Regions from separate parts of the Streptomyces sp. NPDC052701 genome, predicted to be linked through region 2. Evidence: predicted binding sites of a transcription regulator. Region 2 holds the regulator's gene; the other holds the start of a gene.

Region 1 (11,741 bases), on a different contig from region 2:
CCTGGCCGAGGTGGACGGTCCGACGGCGGCCCGGCTGCTGGCGGAGTGCGGCGGCCACCTGCGCGAGGCGCTGGCGGCGGCGGCGAAGGGCTGAACCCCGGCACGGCGGCCTCCGGGGCGGTCACCGGCTCACTGCGCCCCCGCGCCCCCGGCCCCGGCCCCGGCCGGCGCGTGCTTCGCCACGTACTCGGCGTACGGCTCGATGCCGACGCCCGCGCGCAGTTCGTCCACCCGGTCCGGCTCCGCGCACGGCCACGGAACGGGCGAGCCGTCCTCCCGCACGCCCGCGATCTGCGTGCCGTAGATCTGCTCGCGGCCCTCGTTGACGAGGGTGCGGTCGCGCAGGAAGGCCAGCTCGCGCGGGGCCGCCGCGCCCGCCTGGACGGCCTGCTCCAGCAGCCGCAGCGCCCGCCGCTGGACGTGCAGCTGGCGGTCGGCGTGCTGGGCGATCAGCCAGGCGGCCCGGGCCGCCTCCTCGCCGACGAGGTCCGCCGTGGGCCAGCCGTACTCGTCCATGATCTCGTCGAGCCGGTCGCCGTGCCGGGCGGTCAGGCGCCGCCAGGCGAGCTGCTCGGCCGGGTCGTCGCTGGTGCCGCAGGCCACCGTCCGGTGGTCGGCGGCGGCCATGGCCGTCAGTTCCTCCGCGAGGGCCGCGAGGTCACGGGACATCTCAACTCCTTTTCTGTCCAGGGAGGTTGAGAAAACCCTAAGGTCGTTCACGCCCCTCGAAGATCATTCTTCGGGACGGTGACGCACGCCCCCGGGCGCTGGGATACTGGATGTACCCCCACCGCCCGGCTTCACCTCCGATCACCCTCCCGGTCGACCTGCCGCACCCGCGCCCGCAGCGCCTCCCCCACCGGCATCGAACGCAGCACGTCGGTCAGGTGCTCGGCGGTCCGCACGTTGCACCGCCCCAGGTCCACCAGCGCGAACGGTTCGTCGCTCGCACCGGTCACCGGATCGACGCCCAGCGACGGCAGCACGACACCCACGCGCGCGAGCGCCTCCCGCAGCGACTCCACGATCTCCTCGGTCGAGCGCACCTGTCCTACCTCCACGCAGAGTTCCCTGTTCACCACACAGCGTTGATTTCCTACCCCTAACCTGGCCATATACGGCGTCCCGACAACCCCACGTGTACGACAGGGAGTCGCCCGTGCCCGGACCCGGGGGACCTCGCCCCGTCCTCCTCCCCTCGCGCACTCCTGGGCGCCGAACCCCGCCGCGCCCGCGAGAAGGCCGGCCCGAGCCAGGAGGAGCCGGGGCGGCGGCTGTCCGTGAGCGGCTCGTTCATCGGGCAACTGGAGGCGGGCACACGGCGGATGCAGCCGGAGTACGCGCGGTTGCCGGACGAGGCGCTGGGGACGGGCGACTTCTTCTCGCGCACCTGCGGGACGGCGGCGAAGTCGAAGTACCCGGAGCACTTCGCGGAGGCGGTGGAGGCGGAGGCTCAGGCTTCGGCGATCAGGCCGTCGTCAGACACCAGAGGTTCACTTACGAACTCCTCACGGCCTGCGCACTTCCGCCCGGGAAGTCCCTGGCTCTGATCGAGGGCACGGCACAGGATTGCGCCCATGAGGCGCATGACTGAGTACGACCTGGACACGGCCATCTGGCACAAGTCCAGTTACAGCGGCGGCGACTGCCTGGAAGTCACCCACGACCTCCCCGCGGTCGTCCCCGTCCGGGACTCCAAGAACCCCGGCGGCCCGAAGCTCGCGTTCCGGGCCGCGGCCTGGGCGGCGTTCGTCGCGAACCTCAAGGACGAGGCGGCCTGAGCTCCAGGAGCCGAGCTCCGAGCCCTCTTTCCTAGGAACGGGTGGAGGGTCCCGACGCGCCCCTGCCGGCCGCACGGTCCACGCCCGCGCGGCCGGGATCGCGCCGCGATGTCGCGGCGGCGGCAGGAGGGGGCGCCCGCATGACGGCCGCACCGCACACTGGATACCGAGAGACCCGAGGACCACACCGACTGACCGGAACCCCACCACGATGAACCACGCCCAGCTCACCGCCCTCGGCCGTGCCCTGCGCCTCCTCGGCGAGCACGGCGAAGCCCTCGCCGCCGACACCCCGGACGCCAAGCTGCACGAGGTCAGGGCGGACCTGCGGCGTGCCCTGGACCTGCTGGAGGAGAGCGTCACGACGGCCGCCCCCAGCACGCGCTGCCCCGAGCACCCCAACGGGCCGGTCGACGAGAGCGCCCCCGACCTGTGCCTGCTGTGCGAGACCCGGCGGCGTGCGGCCCGGCGCGCCGAGTTCAACGGCCCCGCCCTGCCTCCCCCGCCCACCGAGCCCGCCCCGTCCCGCTACGGCGTGCGCGGCGACCGCCCCCAGCCCCAGCAGCGCTGGCTGCCGGAGCTGTGGAACGGCCAGGCGTGGCAGCTGTGCGGCACCCCGCGCCGGGACCGCCGCGAGGCCGAGCTGTACGTCGCCGCCCAGCTGCGCGGGCCCCGGCCCGCCATGGCCTACCGGGTCGTGCACGAGTTCACGGACTACGAGGTGCTGCGCGTGTGGGGGAAGCCGGTGCGGATGGACATCGAGCCGATGGGCTAGACGCGCTTGCCGGCGGGCCGGGTTCACCGGGCTCGCCGGGTCCGGGGGAGGGCCGCAGCCCGGTGTGGGCGGCGAGGAAGGCGAGCGCGTCGGCTTCCGTGTCGATCCAGCCGCTGACGGTGCGGGGACCGTGGCCCACGCCGTCCTCGCAGCGCAGGACGACGGGTGCGCCGCTGCCGGTGGCGTGCTGCAGGGCGGCGGTGAACTTGCGGGTGTGGGCGGCGTCGACGCGGGGGTCGGTGCGGCCGGTGATCAGCAGCACCGCGGGATAGGGGGTGCCGGGCCGTACGCGGTGGTAGGGGGAGTAGCCGAGCAGGACGGCGAGGTGGCCGGGATCGTCGGGGTCGCCGAACTCGTCGATCCACCAACGGCCCAGTCCCAGACGGGGGTAGCGGACCATGTCGGCCGGGGCGCCGGAGCAGACGGCCGCGGCGTAGAGACCGGGATTGCGGGTGATCGCGACGGCGGCCATCAGACCGCTGTGCGAGGCGCCCTTGACCGCCAGCCGGGCGGGGGTGGTGACGCCCTCGGCGATCAGCCACCGGGCGGCCGCCGCGTAGTCGGCGAACGCGGTCGGCTTGTTCACACCGCGGCCGGCCGCGTGCCAGGTGGCGCCCAGTTCCCCGCCGCCGCGCACCCCGGCGATGGCGTAGGCGCCGCCGGCGGCGACCCAGGACAGGATGGTGGGCGAATAGGCGGGGGCCGCGGTGGCGCCGAAGCCGCCGTAGGCGGTCAACAGGGTCGGGCGCGGGCCCAGGGCACCGTCGGCGGGCGTGACGAGGAACAGCGGTACCTCGGTGCCGTCCTCGGAGAAATAGGTCACCTGGCGCACCACGGCAGGGGGCCGGCCGCAGCGCGACGACTCGGCCGGGTCGCGGTCGGCAGGGGACGGGGTGTCGAGGCGGCAGCGCCGGTCGCCGAGGTCGAAGCGGTGGACCGCGGGGGCCGTGACGAAGTCGGTGTACGTGAACCAGGCCCGGTCCGGCTCACCGGGCGGCACGGTGAGTTTCATGATCGTGCCGCAGCCGGTCCCCGGGGTCTCGATGTCGGCCAGCGGGCGGCCGTCGCCGTCGTGCAGCGACAGGCCGGCCACGCCCCGCCGCGCCGAGCTGACCAGGAAGCGCGTCGCCCCGGTGCCGGGCTCCACCAGGGCGGCGCAGGCGGAGAGCACCGTGTCCGGGTCCGGAGTGATCAGCGGCGTCCACGCCGCGGCGTGCGGGCGGGCGGGGTCGACGCGGCAGACCCGTCCACCGGGCGCCCCCTCGGTGGTGATCGCGTACAGCAGGCCGCGCGGACCGGACTTGACCAGCGCCTGGACTCCCGTGGCCGTGCCGTCGTGCACCGGTCGCAGACCGGGGGCGTGGGCGGGCGCGGCGGTCAGGTCGGCCAGGTGGACCTGGTTGCCGCACTGCGCGCCCGGCGCGCAGCTCACCGTCAGCCAGCGCCCGTCCGCGCCGACGGACACCGACAGCTGCCGGGCGCCGGTGGTGAACACCACCGGGTCCTCGCCCGGCTCCCGGGGCGAATCCAGCAGCCGCAGCCGCACCTGCCGGTCCCCTTCGGCGGGGCAGGTCACGTAGTAGAAGCCGGAGTCGTCGGGCAGCCAGGCCACCGCAGTGCCGCGGCCCGGACGCACCGGGGGCCCGACCCGGCGGCCGTCGGCCACGTCCACCACCGTCAGCACGGGTGCCTCGCTGCCGTGCGCCGAGACCTGGTACGCCAGCAGCCGGCCCGACCAGGACGGCCGCCACGCGTCCAGCGCCGTGCGCCCGGACGGGTCCAGCGCCACCGGGTCGACCACCACCCGCTCGCCCCGCCCGGCCGTGGCGGCCACCAGCACGGGGTGCTCGTGCTCCGCGCCGCGCCGCAGGAAGAACCGGCGCTCCCCCCGGCACACCGGCGGCGACACGGCCGGCACCGCCGCGTTGCCCGCCTGGAGGAACCGCCGCATCAGCGACCGGAACACCGGCCGCGTCTCCCAGGTGCCCGCCTGCGCCGCCAGCCACCGCTCCTGCCCGGCCAGCCACTCCTGGCACGCGGGATCGTCCGCCGACTCCAGCCACCGGTACGGGTCCTCGACCCGGTGACCGTGCAACTCCTCCACCACCGCGTCCCGCCGGGCCGACGGCTGCGCTTCCCTCAACGGGCCCCCTCGACGAAGTCGCGCGGCGGCCCGGTCGGGGGCCGCCGCGCGGAAGGAACAAGTCAGTCGTCGTCGCCCGCGGAGAGGACGATCCGCCAGTCGGCCAGGACCGCCACCTCGTCCGCCAGGATGAGGGGATCAAGAAGGCCGGGAAGCTCGTTCACGAGTTTCTCCTTTCATGGTTTTGCCCGTCTTGTTCAATGCCCGCGCCCGCCCACCGGGAGACTCCTCGGTCCGGGTGGGACCGGCCGCCGCACAGGACGCGCGGCGGCCCGGCGGGCCGTCGTACGGCAGGACGGATCAGTCGTCGTCGCCCGCGGAGAGGGCGATCCGCCAGTCGGCCAGGACCGCCACCTCGTCCGCCGGGATGATGGGATCAAGAAGGCCGGGAAGCTCGTTCACGAGTTTCTCCTTTCATGGTTTTGCCCGTCTTGTTCAATGCCCGCGCCCGCCCGCCGGGAGACTGCCCCGTTCGGGTGACCCTGGCCGGGACCGCCCGTGCACCCACGTCACGCCCCGTGCTCCACCGGTCGGCCACCCGCGCCCGCGTCCGCGGCACCTCCTCCCGCGCCGTGGGCTCCAGCGACTCCGGCGGACAGTCCCCCCTCCCGGCCGCCGCCGGCCGGACGCGCCTGCACCCGCCCGCCGACGCGCCCCCTCACTTCCCCGAGCCGCCCGTCCCGTGCATCCACGGCATGCGTGCCGACCGCCGGACGCTCCCCGCGCAGCACCGGCGCCGGCCGCTGGGCCGTACGGGCATGGCAACGCCCCGGCTCCACCGGGGCGAACGGCTCCTCGCCCGCCCCGGTGACCGGGTCCACGCACAGAGCCGGCGGCACGACCCCGGCCCCGAGGGGGCCTTGCGCAGGGCGGCCTTCGTCGACGGCCTCAAGCGCCGAGGCCGGAGCCGGAGTCCAGCAGCGGCAGCGCGGCGAACTCGTACCCCTCCCACAGGCGGCGGGTCGTCTCCTCCGGGTAGGGGGCGACCACCGGCTCCGCGTCCAGCACCTGCACCAGGCGCCGCTCGGTGTCGTACGCGGGCCAGCCCGGGTCGCCGGTGCGGGCGAACGCCGACCAGGAGGCGCGGAACCGGGACGACAGCGCCCGCGCCTCCTCGGAGGGCTCGTCGCGGCCGAAGAACAGCAGGCCCAGGTCGGCGTGGAAGGTGCCGAAGAGCAGCGGCAGGTCCAGGCCGTGGGCGGCGCCCAGGACACCGCCCACGGCCGGGGCCGGCCAGGTCAGTTCGTAGACGTGGGCGCGTCCGCCGCCCGTGACCTGCGCCTCGGCGAGGCGGAGTGAGGGCATCGCGAACAGCCAGTCGGTCTGGACGCGTTCGTGCAGCTCGCCCGGCGAGGCGTCGGGGAACGCGGCGCGGTAGGCGGCCTCGCCGTCCGCGCCCGGCGCGTACCGGCGCAGGGCCTGCGCGGCCTGTTCCCCGGTGGCCCGGCCCAGGCGTCCGGCGACGGCGGTGAACAGCCGGAACTCGTCGCGGTTGTGGCCGACGAGCAGGTCCACGCCGCGGGCGGCCCCGGCGGCCAGGGCCCGCCACGGGGCGGCCGGCAGCACCTCGCCGTCGACGACGGGCGCGAACGGCGTGCGGGTGGGCGCGGCCTGGCCCCAGCGGTCGGCGTACTGGAGCATCTTGGCGCCCAGGGCCTCCCCGGCGGCGGGCAGCTCCCGGGGGTCGACGGTGGACAGGTCGGCGGCCGTGGGGCGCAGGCCCGCCTCGGCGGCGAGGGCCCTCGCCATGTCGCGGGCGAGCTCGTCGGAGAAGTACGTGCCGGGCAGGCTCTGGACGACGGCCCGGCGGAACAGTCCGGCCGCGCGCTCCATGGCCAGCAGCGCGGCGATCGAGCCGGCCCCGGCCGACTCGCCGAAGACGGTGACCCGGTCCGGGTCGCCGCCGAACGCGGTGACGTTGTCCCGGACCCACTCCAGCGCGGCCACCTGGTCGAGCAGGCCCCGGTTGGCGGGCGCCCCCTCGATCCGGGCGAACCCCTCGAAACCCAGGCGGTAGTTGACGGTGACGACGACGAGGTCGCCGTCGCGGGCGAGCAGCCGGGCGTCGTAACCGGGGCTGCCGGAGTGGCCGAACCGGTAGGAGCCGCCGTGGATCCACACCATCACCGGGCGGCGGGCCGCCGGGTCCGGGTCGGGCGTCCAGACGTTGAGGGTCAGCCACTCGTCGCCGGCCGGCAGGGCCCGCAGGGCCTCGCGGCCCGCCAGGCCCGCCGCCTCCTGCGGGGGCGGCGGGCCGAAGGCGTACGCCTCGCGTATGCCGTCCCAGGGCCGGGGCGGGCGCGGGGCGGCGAACCGGGCCTCCCCCACCGGGGGCGCGGCGAACGGGATGCCGCGGAACACCGCCAGGTCCTCTTCCCGCCGCCCGCGCACCGCACCGGAGGCGGTCCGCACCACGGGATCGGTCGTCGTCATCGAGTCCTCCCTCACCAGGTGCCGCCGAACGAGCGGCGGCCGGCCGTCCGGGGGACCCTATGCCGTGGTGCGGACGCGGCTCAGCGGAGGGTCTTGAGCGACGCCGGGTCGTACGGCGCCAGTTCGTCGAAGCGGCCCGCGAGGACCTTCTGCGCCCACCGCGGGTCCTGGAGCAGTGCCCGGCCCACGGCCACCAGGTCGAACTCCTCGCGCTCCAGGCGGTCCAGGAGGTTGTCGAGGTCGCCGACCCCGGCGCCCTGGCCCTGGAACGCCTTGATGAAGTCGCCGTCGAGGCCGACCGAACCGACCGTGATGGCGGGCTTGCCGGTGAGCTTCTTCGTCCAGCCGGCCAGGTTCAGGTCCGAGCCGTCGAACTCCGGCACCCAGTACCGGCGCGTCGAGGCGTGGAAGGCGTCCACACCGGCCGCCGCGAGCGGGGTCAGGATCGCCTCCAGCTCCTCCGGGGTCTCGGCGAGGCGCGCGTCGTAGGCCTCCTGCTTCCACTGCGAGTAGCGGAAGATCACCGGGAACTCGGGCGAGACCTTCTCGCGGACGGCGGCGACGATCTCCGCCGCGAACCTGGTGCGGGCCACCGGGTCGCCGCCGTAGGCGTCGGTACGGCGGTTGGTGGCCGCCCACAGGAACTGGTCGATGAGGTAGCCGTGGGCGCCGTGCAGCTCCACACCGTCGAAGCCGATGCGCTCGGCGGCCGCGGCGGCCTCGGCGAAGGCGCCGACGACCTCGTCCAGGTCGGCCTGGGTCATGACCTTGCCGGTGGGCTCGGTCGCGCCGATGCGCAGACCGGAGGGGCCGACGGCGGGGGCGTCCGGGAAGGGCGGGTCGCCCTGCTCGCGGACCATGCCGATGTGCCACAGCTGCGGCACGATGGTGCCGCCCGCCGCGTGCACGGCCTCGGCGACCTTCGCCCAGCCCGCCAGCTGCTCCTCCCCGTGGAAGCGCGGCACCCGGTCGCTCTGCCCGGCCGAGGCGTGGCCGACGTACGTGCCCTCGGTGACGATCAGGCCGACGCCCGCGGCGGCGCGGCGGGCGTAGTAGGACGCCACGTCCTCGCCGGGCACCCCGCCCGGGGAGAACATGCGGGTCATGGGCGCCATCGCGATGCGGTTCGGGACAGTTAGACCGTTGATGGAGGCCGGCCGGGAGAGGATGTCGGCGGCGCGGGAGGCGGCGGACTCGGAGACGGTCACTTCGGGGCTCCTCGGGGTGAACCAGGTGGTATGTGCGCATGCATTCACCGCACTCCCAGGTCAACCCGGCCGCCGCGGGGAGGCATTCCGCCCGGCCCGCGCGTCACCTTGTGATCCCGGACACGCCCGAGGGCGGCACCCCCTGCGTCCAGGGGGTGCCGCCCTCGGTCAGGACGGGTCCGATCCGCGCGGGATCAGAAGTCCATGTCACCGCCCGGCATGCCGCCGCCGGCGGGCGCGGCGGCCTTCTCCGGCTTGTCGGCGATGACGGCCTCGGTGGTGAGGAACAGCGCGGCGATGGAGGCGGCGTTCTGCAGCGCGGAACGGGTCACCTTCGCCGGGTCGATGATGCCCTCGGCGACCAGGTCGACGTACTCGCCGGTCGCGGCGTTCAGGCCGTGGCCCGGGGTCAGGTTGCGCACCTTCTCCACCACGACGCCGCCCTCGAGGCCGGCGTTGACGGCGATCTGCTTCAGCGGGGCCTCCAGCGCGAGCTTCACGGCCTGGGCGCCGGTCGCCTCGTCACCCTCCAGCTCCAGCTTCTCGAAGACCTGCGAGGCCTGCAGCAGGGCCACGCCACCACCGGCGACGATGCCCTCCTCGACGGCGGCCTTCGCGTTGCGGACGGCGTCCTCGATGCGGTGCTTGCGCTCCTTGAGCTCGACCTCGGTGGCGGCACCGGCCTTGATGACGGCCACGCCGCCGGCCAGCTTCGCCAGGCGCTCCTGCAGCTTCTCGCGGTCGTAGTCGGAGTCGCTGTTCTCGATCTCGGCGCGGATCTGGTTCACGCGGCCCTGGACCTGCTCGGCCGAGCCGGCACCGTCGACGATGGTGGTCTCGTCCTTGGTGATGACCACCTTGCGGGCCTTGCCCAGCAGGTCGAGGGTGGCGTTCTCCAGCTTGAGGCCGACCTCCTCGGAGATGACCTCGCCGCCCGTGAGGATGGCGATGTCGCCGAGCATGGCCTTGCGGCGGTCGCCGAAGCCCGGGGCCTTGACGGCGACGGACTTGAAGGTGCCGCGGATCTTGTTGACGACCAGGGTCGACAGGGCCTCGCCCTCGACGTCCTCGGCGATGATCAGCAGCGGCTTGCCCGACTGCATGACCTTCTCCAGGAGCGGGAGCAGGTCCTTGACGGAGGAGATCTTGGAGTTCGCGATCAGGATGTACGGGTCGTCGAGGACGGCCTCCATACGCTCCATGTCGGTCGCGAAGTACGCCGAGATGTAGCCCTTGTCGAAGCGCATACCCTCGGTGAGCTCCAGCTCCAGACCGAAGGTCTGGGACTCCTCGACGGTGATGACGCCTTCCTTGCCGACCTTGTCCATGGCCTCGGCGATCAGCTCGCCGATCTGGGTGTCGGCGGCGGAGATGGAGGCCGTGGAGGCGATCTGCTCCTTGGTCTCGACGTCCTTCGCCTGCTCCAGCAGGGCGGCGGAGACGGCCTCGACGGCCTTCTCGATACCGCGCTTCAGAGCCATCGGGTTGGCGCCGGCGGCGACGTTGCGCAGGCCCTCGCGCACGAGCGCCTGGGCGAGGACGGTCGCGGTGGTCGTACCGTCACCGGCGACGTCGTCCGTCTTCTTGGCGACTTCCTTGACCAGCTCGGCGCCGATCTTCTCGTACGGGTCCTCGAGCTCGATCTCCTTGGCGATGGAGACGCCGTCGTTGGTGATCGTGGGCGCGCCCCACTTCTTCTCGAGGACGACGTTGCGGCCCTTGGGGCCGAGCGTCACCTTCACGGCGTCCGCGAGCTGGTTCATGCCGCGCTCGAGGCCGCGCCGCGCCTCCTCGTCGAACGCGATGATCTTGGCCATGTGAAGTGGTCCCTCCAGGACTGGGGGTGATTACTTCGGACCGCGCCCGCGCCCGCGACGGACGGCCCCGACCGGAGAGGGCTCCTTGCCCCGCCCGACCCGTGGCCTCACCGACCCGGTCCTTCCAGCTGTCACTCTCACCTTCAGAGTGCTAACGCCAATGATTAGCACTCGCCCCTGTCGAGTGCAAGCGCCTCCGGGGGTCGGAGGGGGCGCTCAGCCGCGCGCGAACAAGGCGCGGGGGCAGTGCGGGGAGGGCTCCGGAGACGGTATGGAGAGGGCGCCGGAGACGGTGGGGGGAGGGTCCCGGAGACGATGGAGGGAGGGTCCCGGAGGCGGCGGAGGGTCCCGAGGGCCGGGCAGGGGTGCGGGGTCCGGGGAGGCGTGCGGGGTCCGGGCAGGGCGAAGGGCCCGCACCCCGGGGTGCGGGCCCTTCGTCGGAAGCAGATTCGCCTGCGGTCGGTCGCGCGTTCAGGCAGTGACGCGAACCATGTCGGCCTGCGGGCCCTTCTGGCCCTGCGAGATCTCGAACTCGACCCGCTGGCCCTCTTCCAGGGTGCGGTAGCCGTCCATCTGGATCGCGCTGTAGTGGACGAAAACATCCGCACCACCGTCGACCGCGATGAAGCCGTACCCCTTCTCCGCGTTGAACCACTTGACGGTGCCCTGAGCCATGCCTAACTCCCCTATTACTGGCCCTTGCACAGATCCACACTTCGCGGATCCGGGTCAGACCTCACCCCCCACGGTGGGGGCGTGCGCCGGAACGCGTCGACCGCGGCCGAATGTATCTGTCCAACTGCCGTCTGCAACAGGTCAGTCGGACGAGAATTCCGGACGCACCCAGTCCGGAATGTGGCGAGAATTCGCCTGAATTCAGGGCAAGCCGGGCCGTACACATGGCACAAAAGCCGCGAAAGACGCCCACACTTTGGCTACATATCGTCGGGCGCGCGGCAGGAATTCGAAGTTCCCGATCAAGGGACCGGCATCGTGTTCCCCAACTGTACCGCGCTCAATCACACTGAATTGCCCCCTCCGCTTCTCTCGCGGAGGGGGCAATTCAGTGAACTCTCGGTGACGTCGCTTACCGAAGGTAACGAGCAGTCCCGGTCAGCCTCCGGCGACCGCCGGGATGATGGACACGCCGGCGCCGTCCGGGACGGCCGTCTCCAGGCCCTGCTCGAAGCGGACGTCGTCGTCGTCGACGTACACGTTGACGAAGCGGCGCAGCCTGCCCTGGTCGTCCAGGACCCGGGCGGCGATGCCCGTGTGGTTCTTCTCCAGGTCCGAGATGACCTCGGCCAGGGTCGCGCCCTCGGCGGTCACCTCGGCCCGGCCGCCGGTGTAGGTGCGCAGGATGGTGGGGATGCGGACGGTCACGCTCATGCGAGGCCAGCCTCTCGGAAGGAGTCCAGGGTCGGGCGGATGGTGGCGGTCAGGCCGGTGCCGGCCACCGCGTCGAGGGTCTTCAGGCCGTCGCCGGTGTTCAGCACGACGGTCGTCTTCGTCGGGTCGAGGACGCCGTCCTCGATCAGCTTGCGCGTCACGCCGACCGTCACGCCGCCCGCCGTCTCGGCGAAG
Region 2 (11,741 bases):
ACCTGGTACGGATGCTCGCCGCGATCCGCGACGAGTTCGGGCTGGCGGCGGACGCGGAGATCACCACGGAGGCGAACCCGGAGTCGGTCGGCCCCGCGTACCTCGCGACCCTGCGCGAGGGCGGCTTCAACCGGGTCTCCTTCGGGATGCAGAGCGCGAGGCGGCACGTGCTGAGGGTCCTGGACCGCACGCACACGCCCGGACGCCCGCAGGCGTGCGTCGCGGAGGCGCGCGCGGCGGGCTTCGAGCACGTCAACCTGGACCTGATCTACGGCACGCCGGGCGAGTCCGACGACGACTGGCGGGCCTCCCTGGACGCGGCCCTCGGCGCCGGGCCCGACCACGTCTCCGCCTACGCCCTGATCGTGGAGGAGGGCACGCAGCTCGCCCGCCGCATCCGCCGGGGCGAGATCCCGGCGACCGACGACGACGTCCACGCCGACCGTTACCTGATCGCCGAGGAGACCCTGTCCGCGGCGGGCTTCGAGTGGTACGAGGTGTCGAACTGGGCCACCTCCCGGGCGGCCCGCTGCCTGCACAACGAGCTGTACTGGCGGGGCGCCGACTGGTGGGGCGCGGGACCCGGCGCGCACAGCCACGTCGGCGGGGTGCGCTGGTGGAACGTGAAGCACCCGGGAGCGTACGCGGCGGCGCTGGCGGCCGGACGGTCGCCGGGTGCCGGGCGCGAGGTGCTGTCGCGGGAGGACCGCCGGGTGGAGCGGATCCTGCTGGAGCTGCGGCTGCGGGAGGGGGTGCCGCTGGCGCTGCTGCGGGAGGAGGGCCTGGCCGCCTCCCGGCGGGCCCTGTCGCAGGGGCTGCTGCAGGAAGGACCGTACGAGGAGGGGCGGGCGGTGCTGACGCTGCGGGGCCGGCTGCTGGCGGACGCCGTGGTCAGGGACCTGGTGGACTGATCAGCCCGCGGGGGCCGTCACGAAGTCGATCAGCTCCTCCACCCGCCCCAGCAGCTCCGGCTCCAGGTCCTTGTACGACCGCACCCGCCCCAGGATCGCCCGCCAGGCGGCGCCGGTGTTCTCGGGCCAGCCCAGCGCGCGGCACACCCCCGTCTTCCAGTCCTGGCCGCGCGGCACCCGCGGCCACGCCTCGATGCCCAGGGCGGCCGGTTTCACCGCTTCCCAGACATCGACGAACGGGTGGCCCACCACCAGCGCGTGCTCACTCGTCACCGCCTGGGCGATGCGCCACTCCTTCGTGCCCGGCACCAGGTGGTCGACCAGGACGCCCAGCCGGGCGTCGGGGCCCGGCCCGAACTCCTCGACGACGGACGGCAGGTCGTCGATACCCTCCAGGTACTCCACGACCACGCCCTCGACGCGCAGGTCGTCGCCCCACACCTTCTCCACCAGCTCGGCGTCGTGCCGGCCCTCGACGTAGATCCGCCCGGCGCGCGCCACGCGCGCGCGTGCGGTGGGGACGGCGACCGAGCCGGAGGCGGTGCGGGTGGGGCGGACCGGCCCCGAGGGCGGCCGCACCAGCGTCACCGCCCGGCCCTCCAGCAGGAACCCGCGCGGCTCCAGGGGGAACACCCGGTGCTTGCCGAAGCGGTCCTCCAGCGTCACCGTGCCCGCCTCGCAGCGGATCACCGCGCCGCAGAACCCCGTTCCCGCCTCCTCCACCACCAGGCCCGGCTCCGCCGGGACCTCGGGGACGGGCCGGGGCTTCTTCCACGGGGGTGTCAGGTCCGGAGAGTACTGGCGCATTCGGATGACGATAGGAGAAGCCCGGCGCCGGTCATCGCGACACGCCGAAACGCGCCGCCAGGGCGTCCCGCTGCGCCCGCAGGAACGCCGCGTCGACGACCGCTCCGTGACCGGGCACGTACAGCGCGTCCTCGCCGCCCAGGTCCAGCAGCCGGTCCAGGGCCGCCGGCCAGCGGGAGGGCACGGCGTCCGGGCCCGCCTGCGGGTCGCCGGACTCCTCGACCAGGTCGCCGCAGAAGACGACCTCCGGGGTGCCCGGCACCAGCACGGCGAGGTCGTGGGCCGTGTGACCCGGGCCCACGTTCGCCAGCAGCACCTGGCGGCCCGCGCCCAGGTCGAGGGTCCGCTCGCCGGAGACCAGGTGGCGCGGCGGGACCAGCGCGTCCACCGCCTCCCGGGCCGTCCGGGCGTCCAGGCCGTGGCGGACCGCGTCCGCGCGCAGCTCCTCGCGGTCACGCGCGCGCGTGAACACCCCGTCCACGCCCACCGCGCCGAACGTCTGCGCGCCGGCGAACGCCGCCGCCCCGAAGACGTGGTCGAAGTGCGGGTGGGTCAGCGCGAGATGCGTCACACGGTGCCCGGCGAGCTCCCGCGCCTGGGCGCGCAGCCGCGCGCCCTCGGCCGGGCTGGATCCGGCGTCGACGAGCAGCGCGGCCCCCGCGCCGACGACGAGCCCCGCCGTGCAGTCCCACACCGGCAGCCGGCACCGCCCCACCCCGGCCGCGACCCGCTCCCACCCCAGCTCTTCCCAAGTCACCGTCATACGGCGACGCTAACGGGGAAGCGGTGCGGGGAGGCCCCCGCGGGACCGACCTTGCCCGGGGTGTACCCCACCGCCGTACACTGGGCCGGGGAAGCTTGGCACTCGCACGCGCAGAGTGCCAGGCGGTGCCAGGCAGTGTCGGGTCATGACGGGCCACGACAGGCCATGACGGGCAGGACACCGGGCGGACGACTTCTGGAGGTGTGCGCGGATGCTCAGTGAACGCAGGCTTCAGGTGCTGCGCGCCATCGTCCAGGACTACGTGGGCACCGAGGAGCCCGTCGGCTCCAAGGCGCTCACCGAGCGGCACAACCTCGGCGTCTCCCCGGCCACCGTCCGCAACGACATGGCGGCCCTGGAGGAGGAGGGGTACATCGCCCAGCCGCACACCAGCGCCGGGCGCATCCCCACCGACAAGGGCTACCGCCTGTTCGTCGACAAGCTAGCCGGCGTCAAGCCGATGAGCCCGCCCGAGCGGCGCGCCATCCAGAACTTCCTCGAGGGCGCCGTCGACCTGGACGACGTGGTGGCCCGCACGGTGCGGCTGCTCGCGCAGCTGACCCGGCAGGTCGCGGTCGTGCAGTACCCGTCGCTGACGCGTTCGACCGTGCGGCACGTGGAGCTGCTGTCGCTGGCGCCGGCCCGGGTGATGCTCGTGCTGATCACGGACACCGGGCGCGTCGAGCAGCGCGTGGTCGACTGTCCGGCGCCCTTCGGCGAGACGTCCCTCGCGGACCTGCGCGCGCGGCTCAACAGCCGGGTCGCGGGTCGCCGTTTCACGGACGTGCCGGGCCTGGTGGAGGACCTGCCCGAGGCCTTCGAGGTCGAGGACCGCGGTACGGTCTCGACCGTGCTCTCCACCCTGCTGGAGACACTCGTCGAGGAGAACGAGGAGCGGCTGATGATCGGCGGGACCGCCAATCTGACCCGCTTCGCGCACGACTTCCCCCTCACGATCCGGCCGGTGCTGGAGGCGCTGGAGGAGCAGGTCGTGCTCCTCAAGCTGCTCGGCGAGGCCAAGGATCCGGGCGTGACCGTCCGCATCGGTCACGAGAACGCCCACGAAGGACTCAACTCCACGTCCGTCGTGTCGGTCGGCTACGGTTCGGGCGGCGAGGCAGTCGCCAAGCTCGGCGTGGTCGGACCGACCCGCATGGACTACCCGGGAACGATGGGAGCGGTACGCGCAGTGGCACGGTACGTCGGACAGATCCTGGCGGAGTCGTAGTGGCCACGGACTACTACGCCGTACTCGGCGTGCGCCGCGACGCGTCGCAGGAAGAGATCAAGAAGGCCTTCCGGCGGCTCGCGCGCGAGCTGCACCCGGACGTCAACCCCGATCCGAAGACCCAGGAGCGGTTCAAGGAGATCAACGCCGCCTACGAGGTGCTGTCGGACCCGCAGAAGAAGCAGGTCTACGACCTCGGCGGCGACCCGCTCTCGCAGTCCGGCGGCGGCGCCGGCGGCTTCGGGGCCGGCGGTTTCGGGAACTTCTCCGACATCATGGACGCGTTCTTCGGCACGGCGTCGCAGCGTGGTCCGCGCTCGCGCACCCGCCGCGGCCAGGACGCGATGATCCGCATCGAGGTCGAGCTCGACGAGGCCGCCTTCGGCACCACGAAGGACCTCCAGGTCGACACGGCCGTGGTGTGCACCACCTGCAACGGCGAGGGCGCCGCGCCGGGGACCTCGGCGCAGACCTGTGACATGTGCCGGGGCCGGGGCGAGGTCTCGCAGGTCACCCGGTCCTTCCTGGGCCAGGTCATGACCTCCCGCCCCTGCCCGCAGTGCCAGGGCTTCGGCACGGTGGTCCCGACGCCGTGCCCCGAGTGCGCGGGCGACGGCCGGGTGCGCTCCCGCCGCACGCTCACCGTCAAGATCCCGGCCGGCGTCGACAACGGCACCCGCATCCAGCTCGCCGGCGAGGGCGAGGTCGGCCCCGGCGGCGGTCCCGCCGGTGACCTGTACGTCGAGATCCACGAACTGCCGCACCCGATGTTCCAGCGGCGCGGCGACGACCTGCACTGCACGGTGACGATCCCGATGACGGCGGCGGCCCTCGGCACCAAGGTGCCGCTGGAGACGCTGGACGGCATGGAGGAGGTCGACATCCGCCCGGGTACGCAGTCCGGGCAGTCGATCCCGCTGCACGGCCGGGGCGTGACGCACCTGCGGGGCGGCGGTCGCGGTGACCTCATCGTCCACGTCGAGGTGCAGACGCCGACCAAGCTCGACCCGGAGCAGGAGCGCCTGCTGCGCGAGCTGGCCAAGCTGCGCGGCGAGGAGCGCCCGCAGGGGCAGTTCCAGCCGGGGCAGCAGGGGCTGTTCTCGCGCTTGAAGGACGCCTTCAACGGCCGCTGACGTGAGGGCCGGGGCCCGGGGGCCGTCCCTCCGGGCGGGCCCGGCCGGCCGGGGCGGCAGGGGTCGTCCTCACGGTCGAAGGACGCCTTCGGCGGGCGCCGGGACCGGGTCCGCCGGGGGACCGTGCCGGTCGGGTTCCCGGCCCGTGCCGGACGGAGGGCCGGATTCGGGCTCGTCCGGGGAGCGTGACACCATGCCGTCATGTCCTCCGCGCTGACCGATCTCTTCCCCCACCCGATCGTGCAGGCCCCCATGGCGGGCGGCGTCTCCGTGCCGCGGCTCGCCGCCGCCGTGTCCGAGGCGGGCGGGCTCGGCTTCCTCGCCGCCGGGTACAAGACCGCCGACGGGATGTACCAGGAGATCAAGCAGCTGCGGAGCCTGACGGGCCGGCCCTTCGGCGTGAACCTGTTCGTGCCGCAGCCCGAGCACCCCGGCGCGGGCGCCGGCTCCCCCCGCGCGGCCGACGCCGCGCCCTCCCACGCGGCCGCCGTGGAAATCTACGCCCACCAACTCTCCGGCGAGGCCGCCTGGTACGAGACCGAGCTCGGCGACCCCGACAGCGGCCGGGACGACGGCTACGAGGCCAAGCTCGCCGTACTCCTCGACAACCCCGTGCCGGTGGTGTCGTTCCACTTCGGCGTGCCGAGCCGCGAGGTCGTCGACTCCCTGCACCGCGCCGGCACCTTCGTCCTGGTCACCGCGACCACCGCCGAGGAGGCCCGCGCCGTGGAGCGGGCGGGCGCGGACGCGGTGATCGCGCAGGGCGTCGAGGCGGGCGGCCACCAGGGCACGCACCGGGACGTCCCCGAGGCGGACGGGTCCGGGCTCGGGCTGCTGTCGCTGCTCGCCCAGGTCCGGGAGGCGGTCGGCCTGCCCGTCGTCGCCGCCGGCGGCATCATGCGCGGCAGCCAGATCGCCGCGGTGCTCGCGGCGGGCGCGAGCGCCGCCCAGCTCGGCACGGCCTTCCTCGCCACCCACGAGTCCGGGGCGCACACCCTGCACAAGCAGGCGCTGACCAACCCGCTGTTCGTCCGCACCGAGCTGACCCGGGCCTTCTCCGGGCGCCCGGCCCGCGGCCTGGTCAACCGCTTCGTGCGCGAGCACGGACCGTACGCGCCCGCCGCCTACCCCGAGGTCCACCACCTCACCGCGCCGCTGCGCAAGGCCGCGGCCAAGGCGGGCGACGCGCAGGGCATGGCGCTGTGGGCGGGACAGGGGCACCGGATGGCGCGGGAGGTGCCGGCGGGGCGGCTCGTGGAGCTGCTGGCCGGTGAACTCGCCGCCGCCCGGACAGCGTTGTCGGGGTTCCCGGCGGGGGGTGCGGGCCGATGACCGCGCCGGTGTTCGTGATCGAGCACTTCGCGGCGGACGGCGGCGGCCGGTACGTGCTCGACGGGCCCGAGGGGCGGCACGCCGTCTCCGTGAAGAGGCTGCGGCCGGGGGAGCGGGTCGTCCTCACCGACGGCGCCGGGCGCTGGGCGGAGGGCGAGGTGGTCGGCGCCGAGGGCAAGGACCGGCTGGTCGTCCACCTGTCGGCGGTCGACGAGGAACCGCCCCAGTCGCCCCGCATCACGGTGGTGCAGGCGCTGCCCAAGGGAGACCGCGGGGAGTTGGCCGTTGAGACGATGACCGAGGTCGGCGTCGACGCGATCGTGCCGTGGGCGGCGGCGCGCTGCATCACGCAGTGGAAGGGCGAGCGGGGGCTGAAGGCCCTCGCCAAGTGGCGGGCGACGGCCCGGGAGGCCGGCAAGCAGTCCCGCCGGGTGCGTTTCCCGCAGGTGGCGGACGCGGCGACGACCCGGCAGGTTGCCTCACTTCTCGCCGACGCGGACTTCGCCGCCGTCCTGCACGAGACCGGGTCGGAGCCGCTGGCCACGGCCGAACTGCCCTCCCGCGGCGAGATCGTGCTGGTCGTCGGTCCCGAAGGCGGGGTCTCCCCCGAGGAGTTGGCGCTCTTCGAGGAGGCGGGCGCCAGGGCGTACCGGCTGGGGCGCAGCGTGCTGCGCACCTCGACCGCCGGGACCGCGGCGGCGGCTCTGCTGCTGGGCCGCACGGGCCGCTGGTCCTGAACGCCCGCCGGGGGCGCCCGCCGTGGCCGTATGCGCTCTACCGCGCCGGGCGCGTCGGTGGCAGGCTGCCCTCCATGGGGGCGTCGAGGAGGATTTGGCAGCGGGCGCGAGGGACCAGGGCGATGGCCGCGGCGGGCGTCGCGGCGGTCGTCGTGGGCGGGCTCGCCGCGTGTGAACCGGGCGGGCTGAGCTCCGCGTCCGTGGCCTACACCACCGACCAGACCGTGACCAGGGAACTCGAACGGCAGAAGGCGGACGTGCGCTGGCTCAGCTGCACCGCCTCCTACGGGGACGACGGGGACGGCGGCGACGCCTCCTCGGCGGGCGAGGACACCGTCGCCACGGTCGACTGCCGGGGCGAGACGGACGACGGCAAGGAGATCACCGTCGACGGCAAGGTCACCCACGCGGTGGACGGCGCCTGCGTGCGCGGCGAGCTCACCGCGAAGGTGGACGGCAAGGTGTGGTTCGACGTGAAGGGGCTCGGCGACTGCGACGCCACCAGCCCTCCGTCCGTCGGCGACGACCCCACCTACCGGCGGCCCGGGCCCACCGCCACCGTGACCGTCACGACGACCGTCTGGTGCCAGCAGTACCCGAAGTGCGAGCCCGTCCGGGGCAAGTGACGTGCGGGCGGGCCCTTTCCGGCAAGTGACCGGAACCCCTGTCCGCGGCCACCGCGCCTGCGTAGGGTGATCGGGTGACCCAGTCCGCAGCGCCCGCGTATCTCCGCTTCCCCCACGTGCACGGCGACTTGGTCGCCTTCACCGCCGAGGACGACGTATGGCTCGCGCCCCTCGACGGCGGGCGCGCCTGGCGGGTCAGCGCCGACAACGTGCCGGTGACCCATCCGCGGATCTCGCCCGACGGCTCCACCGTCGCCTGGACCTCCACCCGCGACGGCGCCCCCGAGGTGCACACCGCCCCCGTCGCTGGCGGCCCCGCCAGGCGCCTGACGCACTGGGGCAGTTGGCGGACCCAGGTGCGCGGCTGGACCCCGGACGGCCGGGTCCTGGCGGTCACCACCCACGGCCAGGCCAACCTGCGCCGCTCCTGGGCGCACGCCGTCCCGCTGGACGGCGGACCGGCCACCGCCCTGCCCTACGGGTGGGTCGGCGACGTCGCGTACGGCCCGCACACCGTGCTGCTCTCCGCGCCGATGGGCCGCGAGGCCGCCTGGTGGAAGCGGTACCGGGGCGGCACGGCGGGCAAGCTGTGGATCGACCGCCAGGGGGACGGGGAGTTCGTGCGGCTGCACGAGGAACTCGACGGCAACATCGAGTACCCCTTCTGGGTCGGTGACCGGATCGCCTTCCTCAGCGACCACGAGGGCACCGGAGCGCTGTACTCCTCCCTCGCCGACGGCTCCGACCTGCGCCGGCACACTCCTCATGGGGGCACCTCCCGCTCGAGCGAAGCCGAGAGCGGGGGAAGCTTCTACGCCCGGCACGCCGCCACCGACGGCAGCCGGGTCGTCTACTGCGCCGCCGGTGAACTGTGGCTGCTGGAGGACCTGGAGGGGGCCGAGCCGCGCCGGCTCGACGTCCGGCTCGGCGGGCAGCGCGTCGACCTGCAGCCGTTCCCGGTGAACGCCGCCCGCTGGTTCGACTCGGCCTCCCCCGACCACACCGCGCGCGGCAGCGCCGTCTGCGTCCGCGGCTGCGTGCACTGGGTCACCCACCGCTCCGGCCCGGCCCGCGCGCTGGCCGCGACGCCCGGTGTGCGGGCCCGGTCGCCGCGCGCCTTCCGCGCCGACGGCGAGGAGTGGGTGGTGTGGGTGACGGACGCCGAGGGCGAGGACGCCCTGGAGTTCGCGCCCGCCACCGGCCTCGCCCCCGGCGCGACCCCGCGCCGCATCGCCGTCGGGCAGCTCGGCCGCGTGCTGGAGCTCGCCATGGCGCCCGACGGCAGCCGCGCCGCGATCGCCTCCCACGACGGCCGCGTGCTGCTCGTGGAACGGGAGACCGGTGAGGTGCGGGAGGTGGACCGCAGCGAGGACGGCGACGCCTCGGGGCTGGTCTTCTCGCCCGACTCCGCCTGGCTCGCCTGGTCCCACCCCGGCCCGCGCCCCCTGAGCCAGCTCAGGCTCGCCAACACCACGGACCTGTCGGTCACCGAGGCGACCCCGCTGCGCTTCCAGGACTACGACCCGGCGTTCACCCTCGACGGCAGGCACCTCGCCTTCCTGTCCACCCGCTCCTTCGACCCGGTCTACGACGAGCACGCCTTCGACCTGGCCTTCGTCGAGGGCGCCCGCCCGCACCTCATCACGCTCGCGGCCACCACCCCCTCCCCGTTCGGCCCGCAGCGGCACGGCCGCCCCTTCGAGACGTCCGACCGGGACGAGACGCCCGACGGCGAGGGCCCCCCGGCCACCCGCGTCGACCTCGAGGGCCTCGCCGACCGCATCGTGCCCTTCCCGGTCGAGGCCGCCCGCTACTCGGGCCTGCGCGCCGCCAAGGACGGCGTGCTGTGGCTGCGCCATCCGGTGACCGGCGTCCTCGGCGCCTCCCGGGCCACCCTCGACGACCCCGACCCCAAGACCGAGCTGGAGCGCTACGACCTCGTCCAGCAGCGCATCGAGCACCTCGCCGCGGACGCCGACCACTTCGAGGTCAGCGGCGACGGCAGGCGGGTGCTGCTGTGGACCGACGGGCGGCTCAAGGTCGTCCCCAGCGACCGGCGCGCCTCCCACGACGACGACAGCGACACCAACGTCACCGTCGACCTCGGCCGGGTCCGCCAGTTCTGCGACCCGGCGGCCGAGTGGCGGCAGATGTACGAGGAGACCGGCCGCGTCATGCGGGACCACTTCTGGCGGCCGGACATGAACGGCGTCGACTGGGACGGCGTCCTCGACCGCTACCGGCCGGTCCTGGACCGCGTCGCGACCCACGACGACCTGGTGGACCTCCTGTGGGAGGTGCAGGGCGAACTCGGCACCTCCCACGCGTACGTCCTGCCGCACGGCACCCACGGCGGCGGCCCCCGGCAGGGCCTGCTCGGCGCCGACCTCTCCCGCCACGAGGACGGCACCTGGCGTGTCGACCGCATCCTGCCCTCGGAGACCTCCGACCCCCGGGCGCGCAGCCCGCTGGCCGCGCCCGGCGTCGCGGTGCGCCCCGGCGACGCGATCGTCGCGGTCGCCGGCCGGCCGGTCGACCCGGTGACGGGCCCGGCCCCGCTGCTGGTCGGCACGGCGGGCCGGCCGGTGGAACTGACCGTCCTGCCGTCCGGCGGCGGCGACCCGCGCCACGCCGTGGTCGTGCCGGTCGCCGACGAGGAGCCCCTGCGCTACCACGCCTGGGTCGCCGACCGGCGGGCCCACGTCCACGACAGGTCCCAGGGCCGCCTGGGATACGTGCACGTCCCGGACATGCAGGCGCCCGGCTGGGCGCAGATCCACCGCGACCTGCGCGTCGAGGTGGCCCGCGAGGGCCTGGTCGTGGACGTCCGGGAGAACCGCGGCGGCCACACCTCCCAGCTGGTCGTCGAGAAGCTCGCCCGCCGCGTCGTCGGCTGGGCCGTGCCGCGCGGCATGCGTCCCTACAGCTACCCGATGGAGGCGCCCCGCGGTCCGGTCGTCGCGGTCGCCAACGAGTTCTCCGGCTCCGACGGCGACATCGTCAACGCGGCGATCAAGGCGCTGGGGCTCGGCCCGGTGGTCGGCACCCGCACCTGGGGCGGCGTCATCGGCATCGACAGCCGCTACCACCTGGTCGACGGCACCCTCGTCACCCAGCCCAAGTACGCGTTCTGGCTGGAGGGTTACGGGTGGGGCGTGGAGAACCACGGGGTGGATCCGGACGTGGAGGTGGTGCAGCGCCCGCAGGACTTCGCCGCGGGCCGCGACGCCCAGCTCGACGAGGCGGTCAGGATCGCGCTGGAGGCGCTGGAGGAGACCCCGGCGAAGACGCCGCCGCGGCCGGCGTAGCCCGGGCCGGCGGAGCCCTCGCTACCATGCCCGTACGAGATCACCGCCGGCACGAGGAGGCCGTATGGCAGGGGAGCCGCAGGACGACTGCCTGTTCTGCAAGATCGTCGCGGGGGCGGTCCCGGCGACGGTCGTCCGCGAGACGGACACCACCGTCGCGTTCCGGGACATCAACCCCCAGGCGCCCACCCACGTCCTGGTGATCCCCAAGGCGCACTACCGGGACGCCGCCGCGCTCGCCGCCGGCGCCCCGGAGCTCGCCGCCGACGTACTGCGCGAGACGCAGGCCGTCGCCGACGAGGAGAAGCTGGAGAGCTACCGCATCGTCTTCAACACCGGCAGCGGCGCCGGCCAGACCGTCTGGCACGCGCACGCCCACGTCCTGGGCGGCCGCGGCCTCCAGTGGCCCCCGGGGTAGGCCGCCTTGTCCGTACGCGAACTGGTGGTCCTCGGCACCGCGAGCCAGGTGCCGACCCGGCACCGCAACCACAACGGCTACCTGCTGCGCTGGGACGGCGAGGGCGTCCTGTTCGACCCCGGCGAGGGCACGCAGCGCCAGATGCTGCGGGCCGGGGTCGCCGCGCACGACCTGAACCGGATCTGCGTCACGCACTTCCACGGCGACCACTGCCTGGGCCTGGCCGGGGTGATCCAGCGCATCAACCTCGACCGGGTGCCGCACGAGGTCACCGCCCACTACCCGGCCTCCGGACGGCGCTTCTTCGGCCGTCTGCGGTACGCCACCGCCTACCGCGAGACCGTCGGCATCACCGAGGCCCCCGTCGCCGCGGACGGCGTCCTCGCGGTCACGCCGGCCTACACGCTCGAGGCCCGCAGGCTCTCGCACCCGGTGGAGTCGTACGGCTACCGGCTGACCGAGCCCGACGGGCGCCGCA

What was found. The regulator HrcA, encoded in region 2, represses chaperone genes, less so after heat shock. The targets are predictions, from matches to a motif close to TTNGCACTCNGNNNNNCNGAGTGCNAA.
Region 1: the regulator HrcA is predicted to act here: its motif matches at 10,322-10,348, upstream of groL (chaperonin GroEL).

The regions. Positions count from the first base shown of each region.
Region 1 is NZ_JBFATO010000002.1:127,312-139,052, reverse strand. Features, by position in the region: gene murQ (N-acetylmuramic acid 6-phosphate etherase) at 1-94, shown strand, start outside; gene AB0L29_RS03710 (DUF6624 domain-containing protein) at 130-669, opposite strand; gene AB0L29_RS03705 (hypothetical protein) at 801-1,061, opposite strand; partial or broken gene AB0L29_RS03700 (helix-turn-helix transcriptional regulator) at 1,116-1,472, shown strand; gene AB0L29_RS03695 (DUF397 domain-containing protein) at 1,578-1,781, shown strand; gene AB0L29_RS03690 (hypothetical protein) at 1,993-2,556, shown strand; gene AB0L29_RS03685 (prolyl oligopeptidase family serine peptidase) at 2,489-4,699, opposite strand; gene AB0L29_RS03680 (carboxylesterase family protein) at 5,588-7,132, opposite strand; gene AB0L29_RS03675 (NADH:flavin oxidoreductase) at 7,213-8,340, opposite strand; gene groL (chaperonin GroEL) at 8,535-10,157, opposite strand; gene AB0L29_RS03665 (cold-shock protein) at 10,629-10,832, opposite strand; gene AB0L29_RS03660 (MoaD/ThiS family protein) at 11,271-11,546, opposite strand; gene thrC (threonine synthase) at 11,543-11,741, opposite strand, start outside.
Region 2 is NZ_JBFATO010000004.1:97,247-108,987, reverse strand. Features, by position in the region: gene hemW (radical SAM family heme chaperone HemW) at 1-911, shown strand, start outside; gene AB0L29_RS07230 (DUF3097 domain-containing protein) at 912-1,718, opposite strand; gene AB0L29_RS07225 (MBL fold metallo-hydrolase) at 1,750-2,481, opposite strand; gene hrcA (heat-inducible transcriptional repressor HrcA) at 2,693-3,709, shown strand; gene dnaJ (molecular chaperone DnaJ) at 3,709-4,842, shown strand; gene AB0L29_RS07210 (nitronate monooxygenase) at 5,044-6,174, shown strand; gene AB0L29_RS07205 (16S rRNA (uracil(1498)-N(3))-methyltransferase) at 6,171-6,911, shown strand; gene AB0L29_RS07200 (hypothetical protein) at 7,034-7,537, shown strand; gene AB0L29_RS07195 (S41 family peptidase) at 7,612-10,845, shown strand; gene AB0L29_RS07190 (histidine triad nucleotide-binding protein) at 10,910-11,263, shown strand; gene AB0L29_RS07185 (ribonuclease Z) at 11,270-11,741, shown strand, end outside.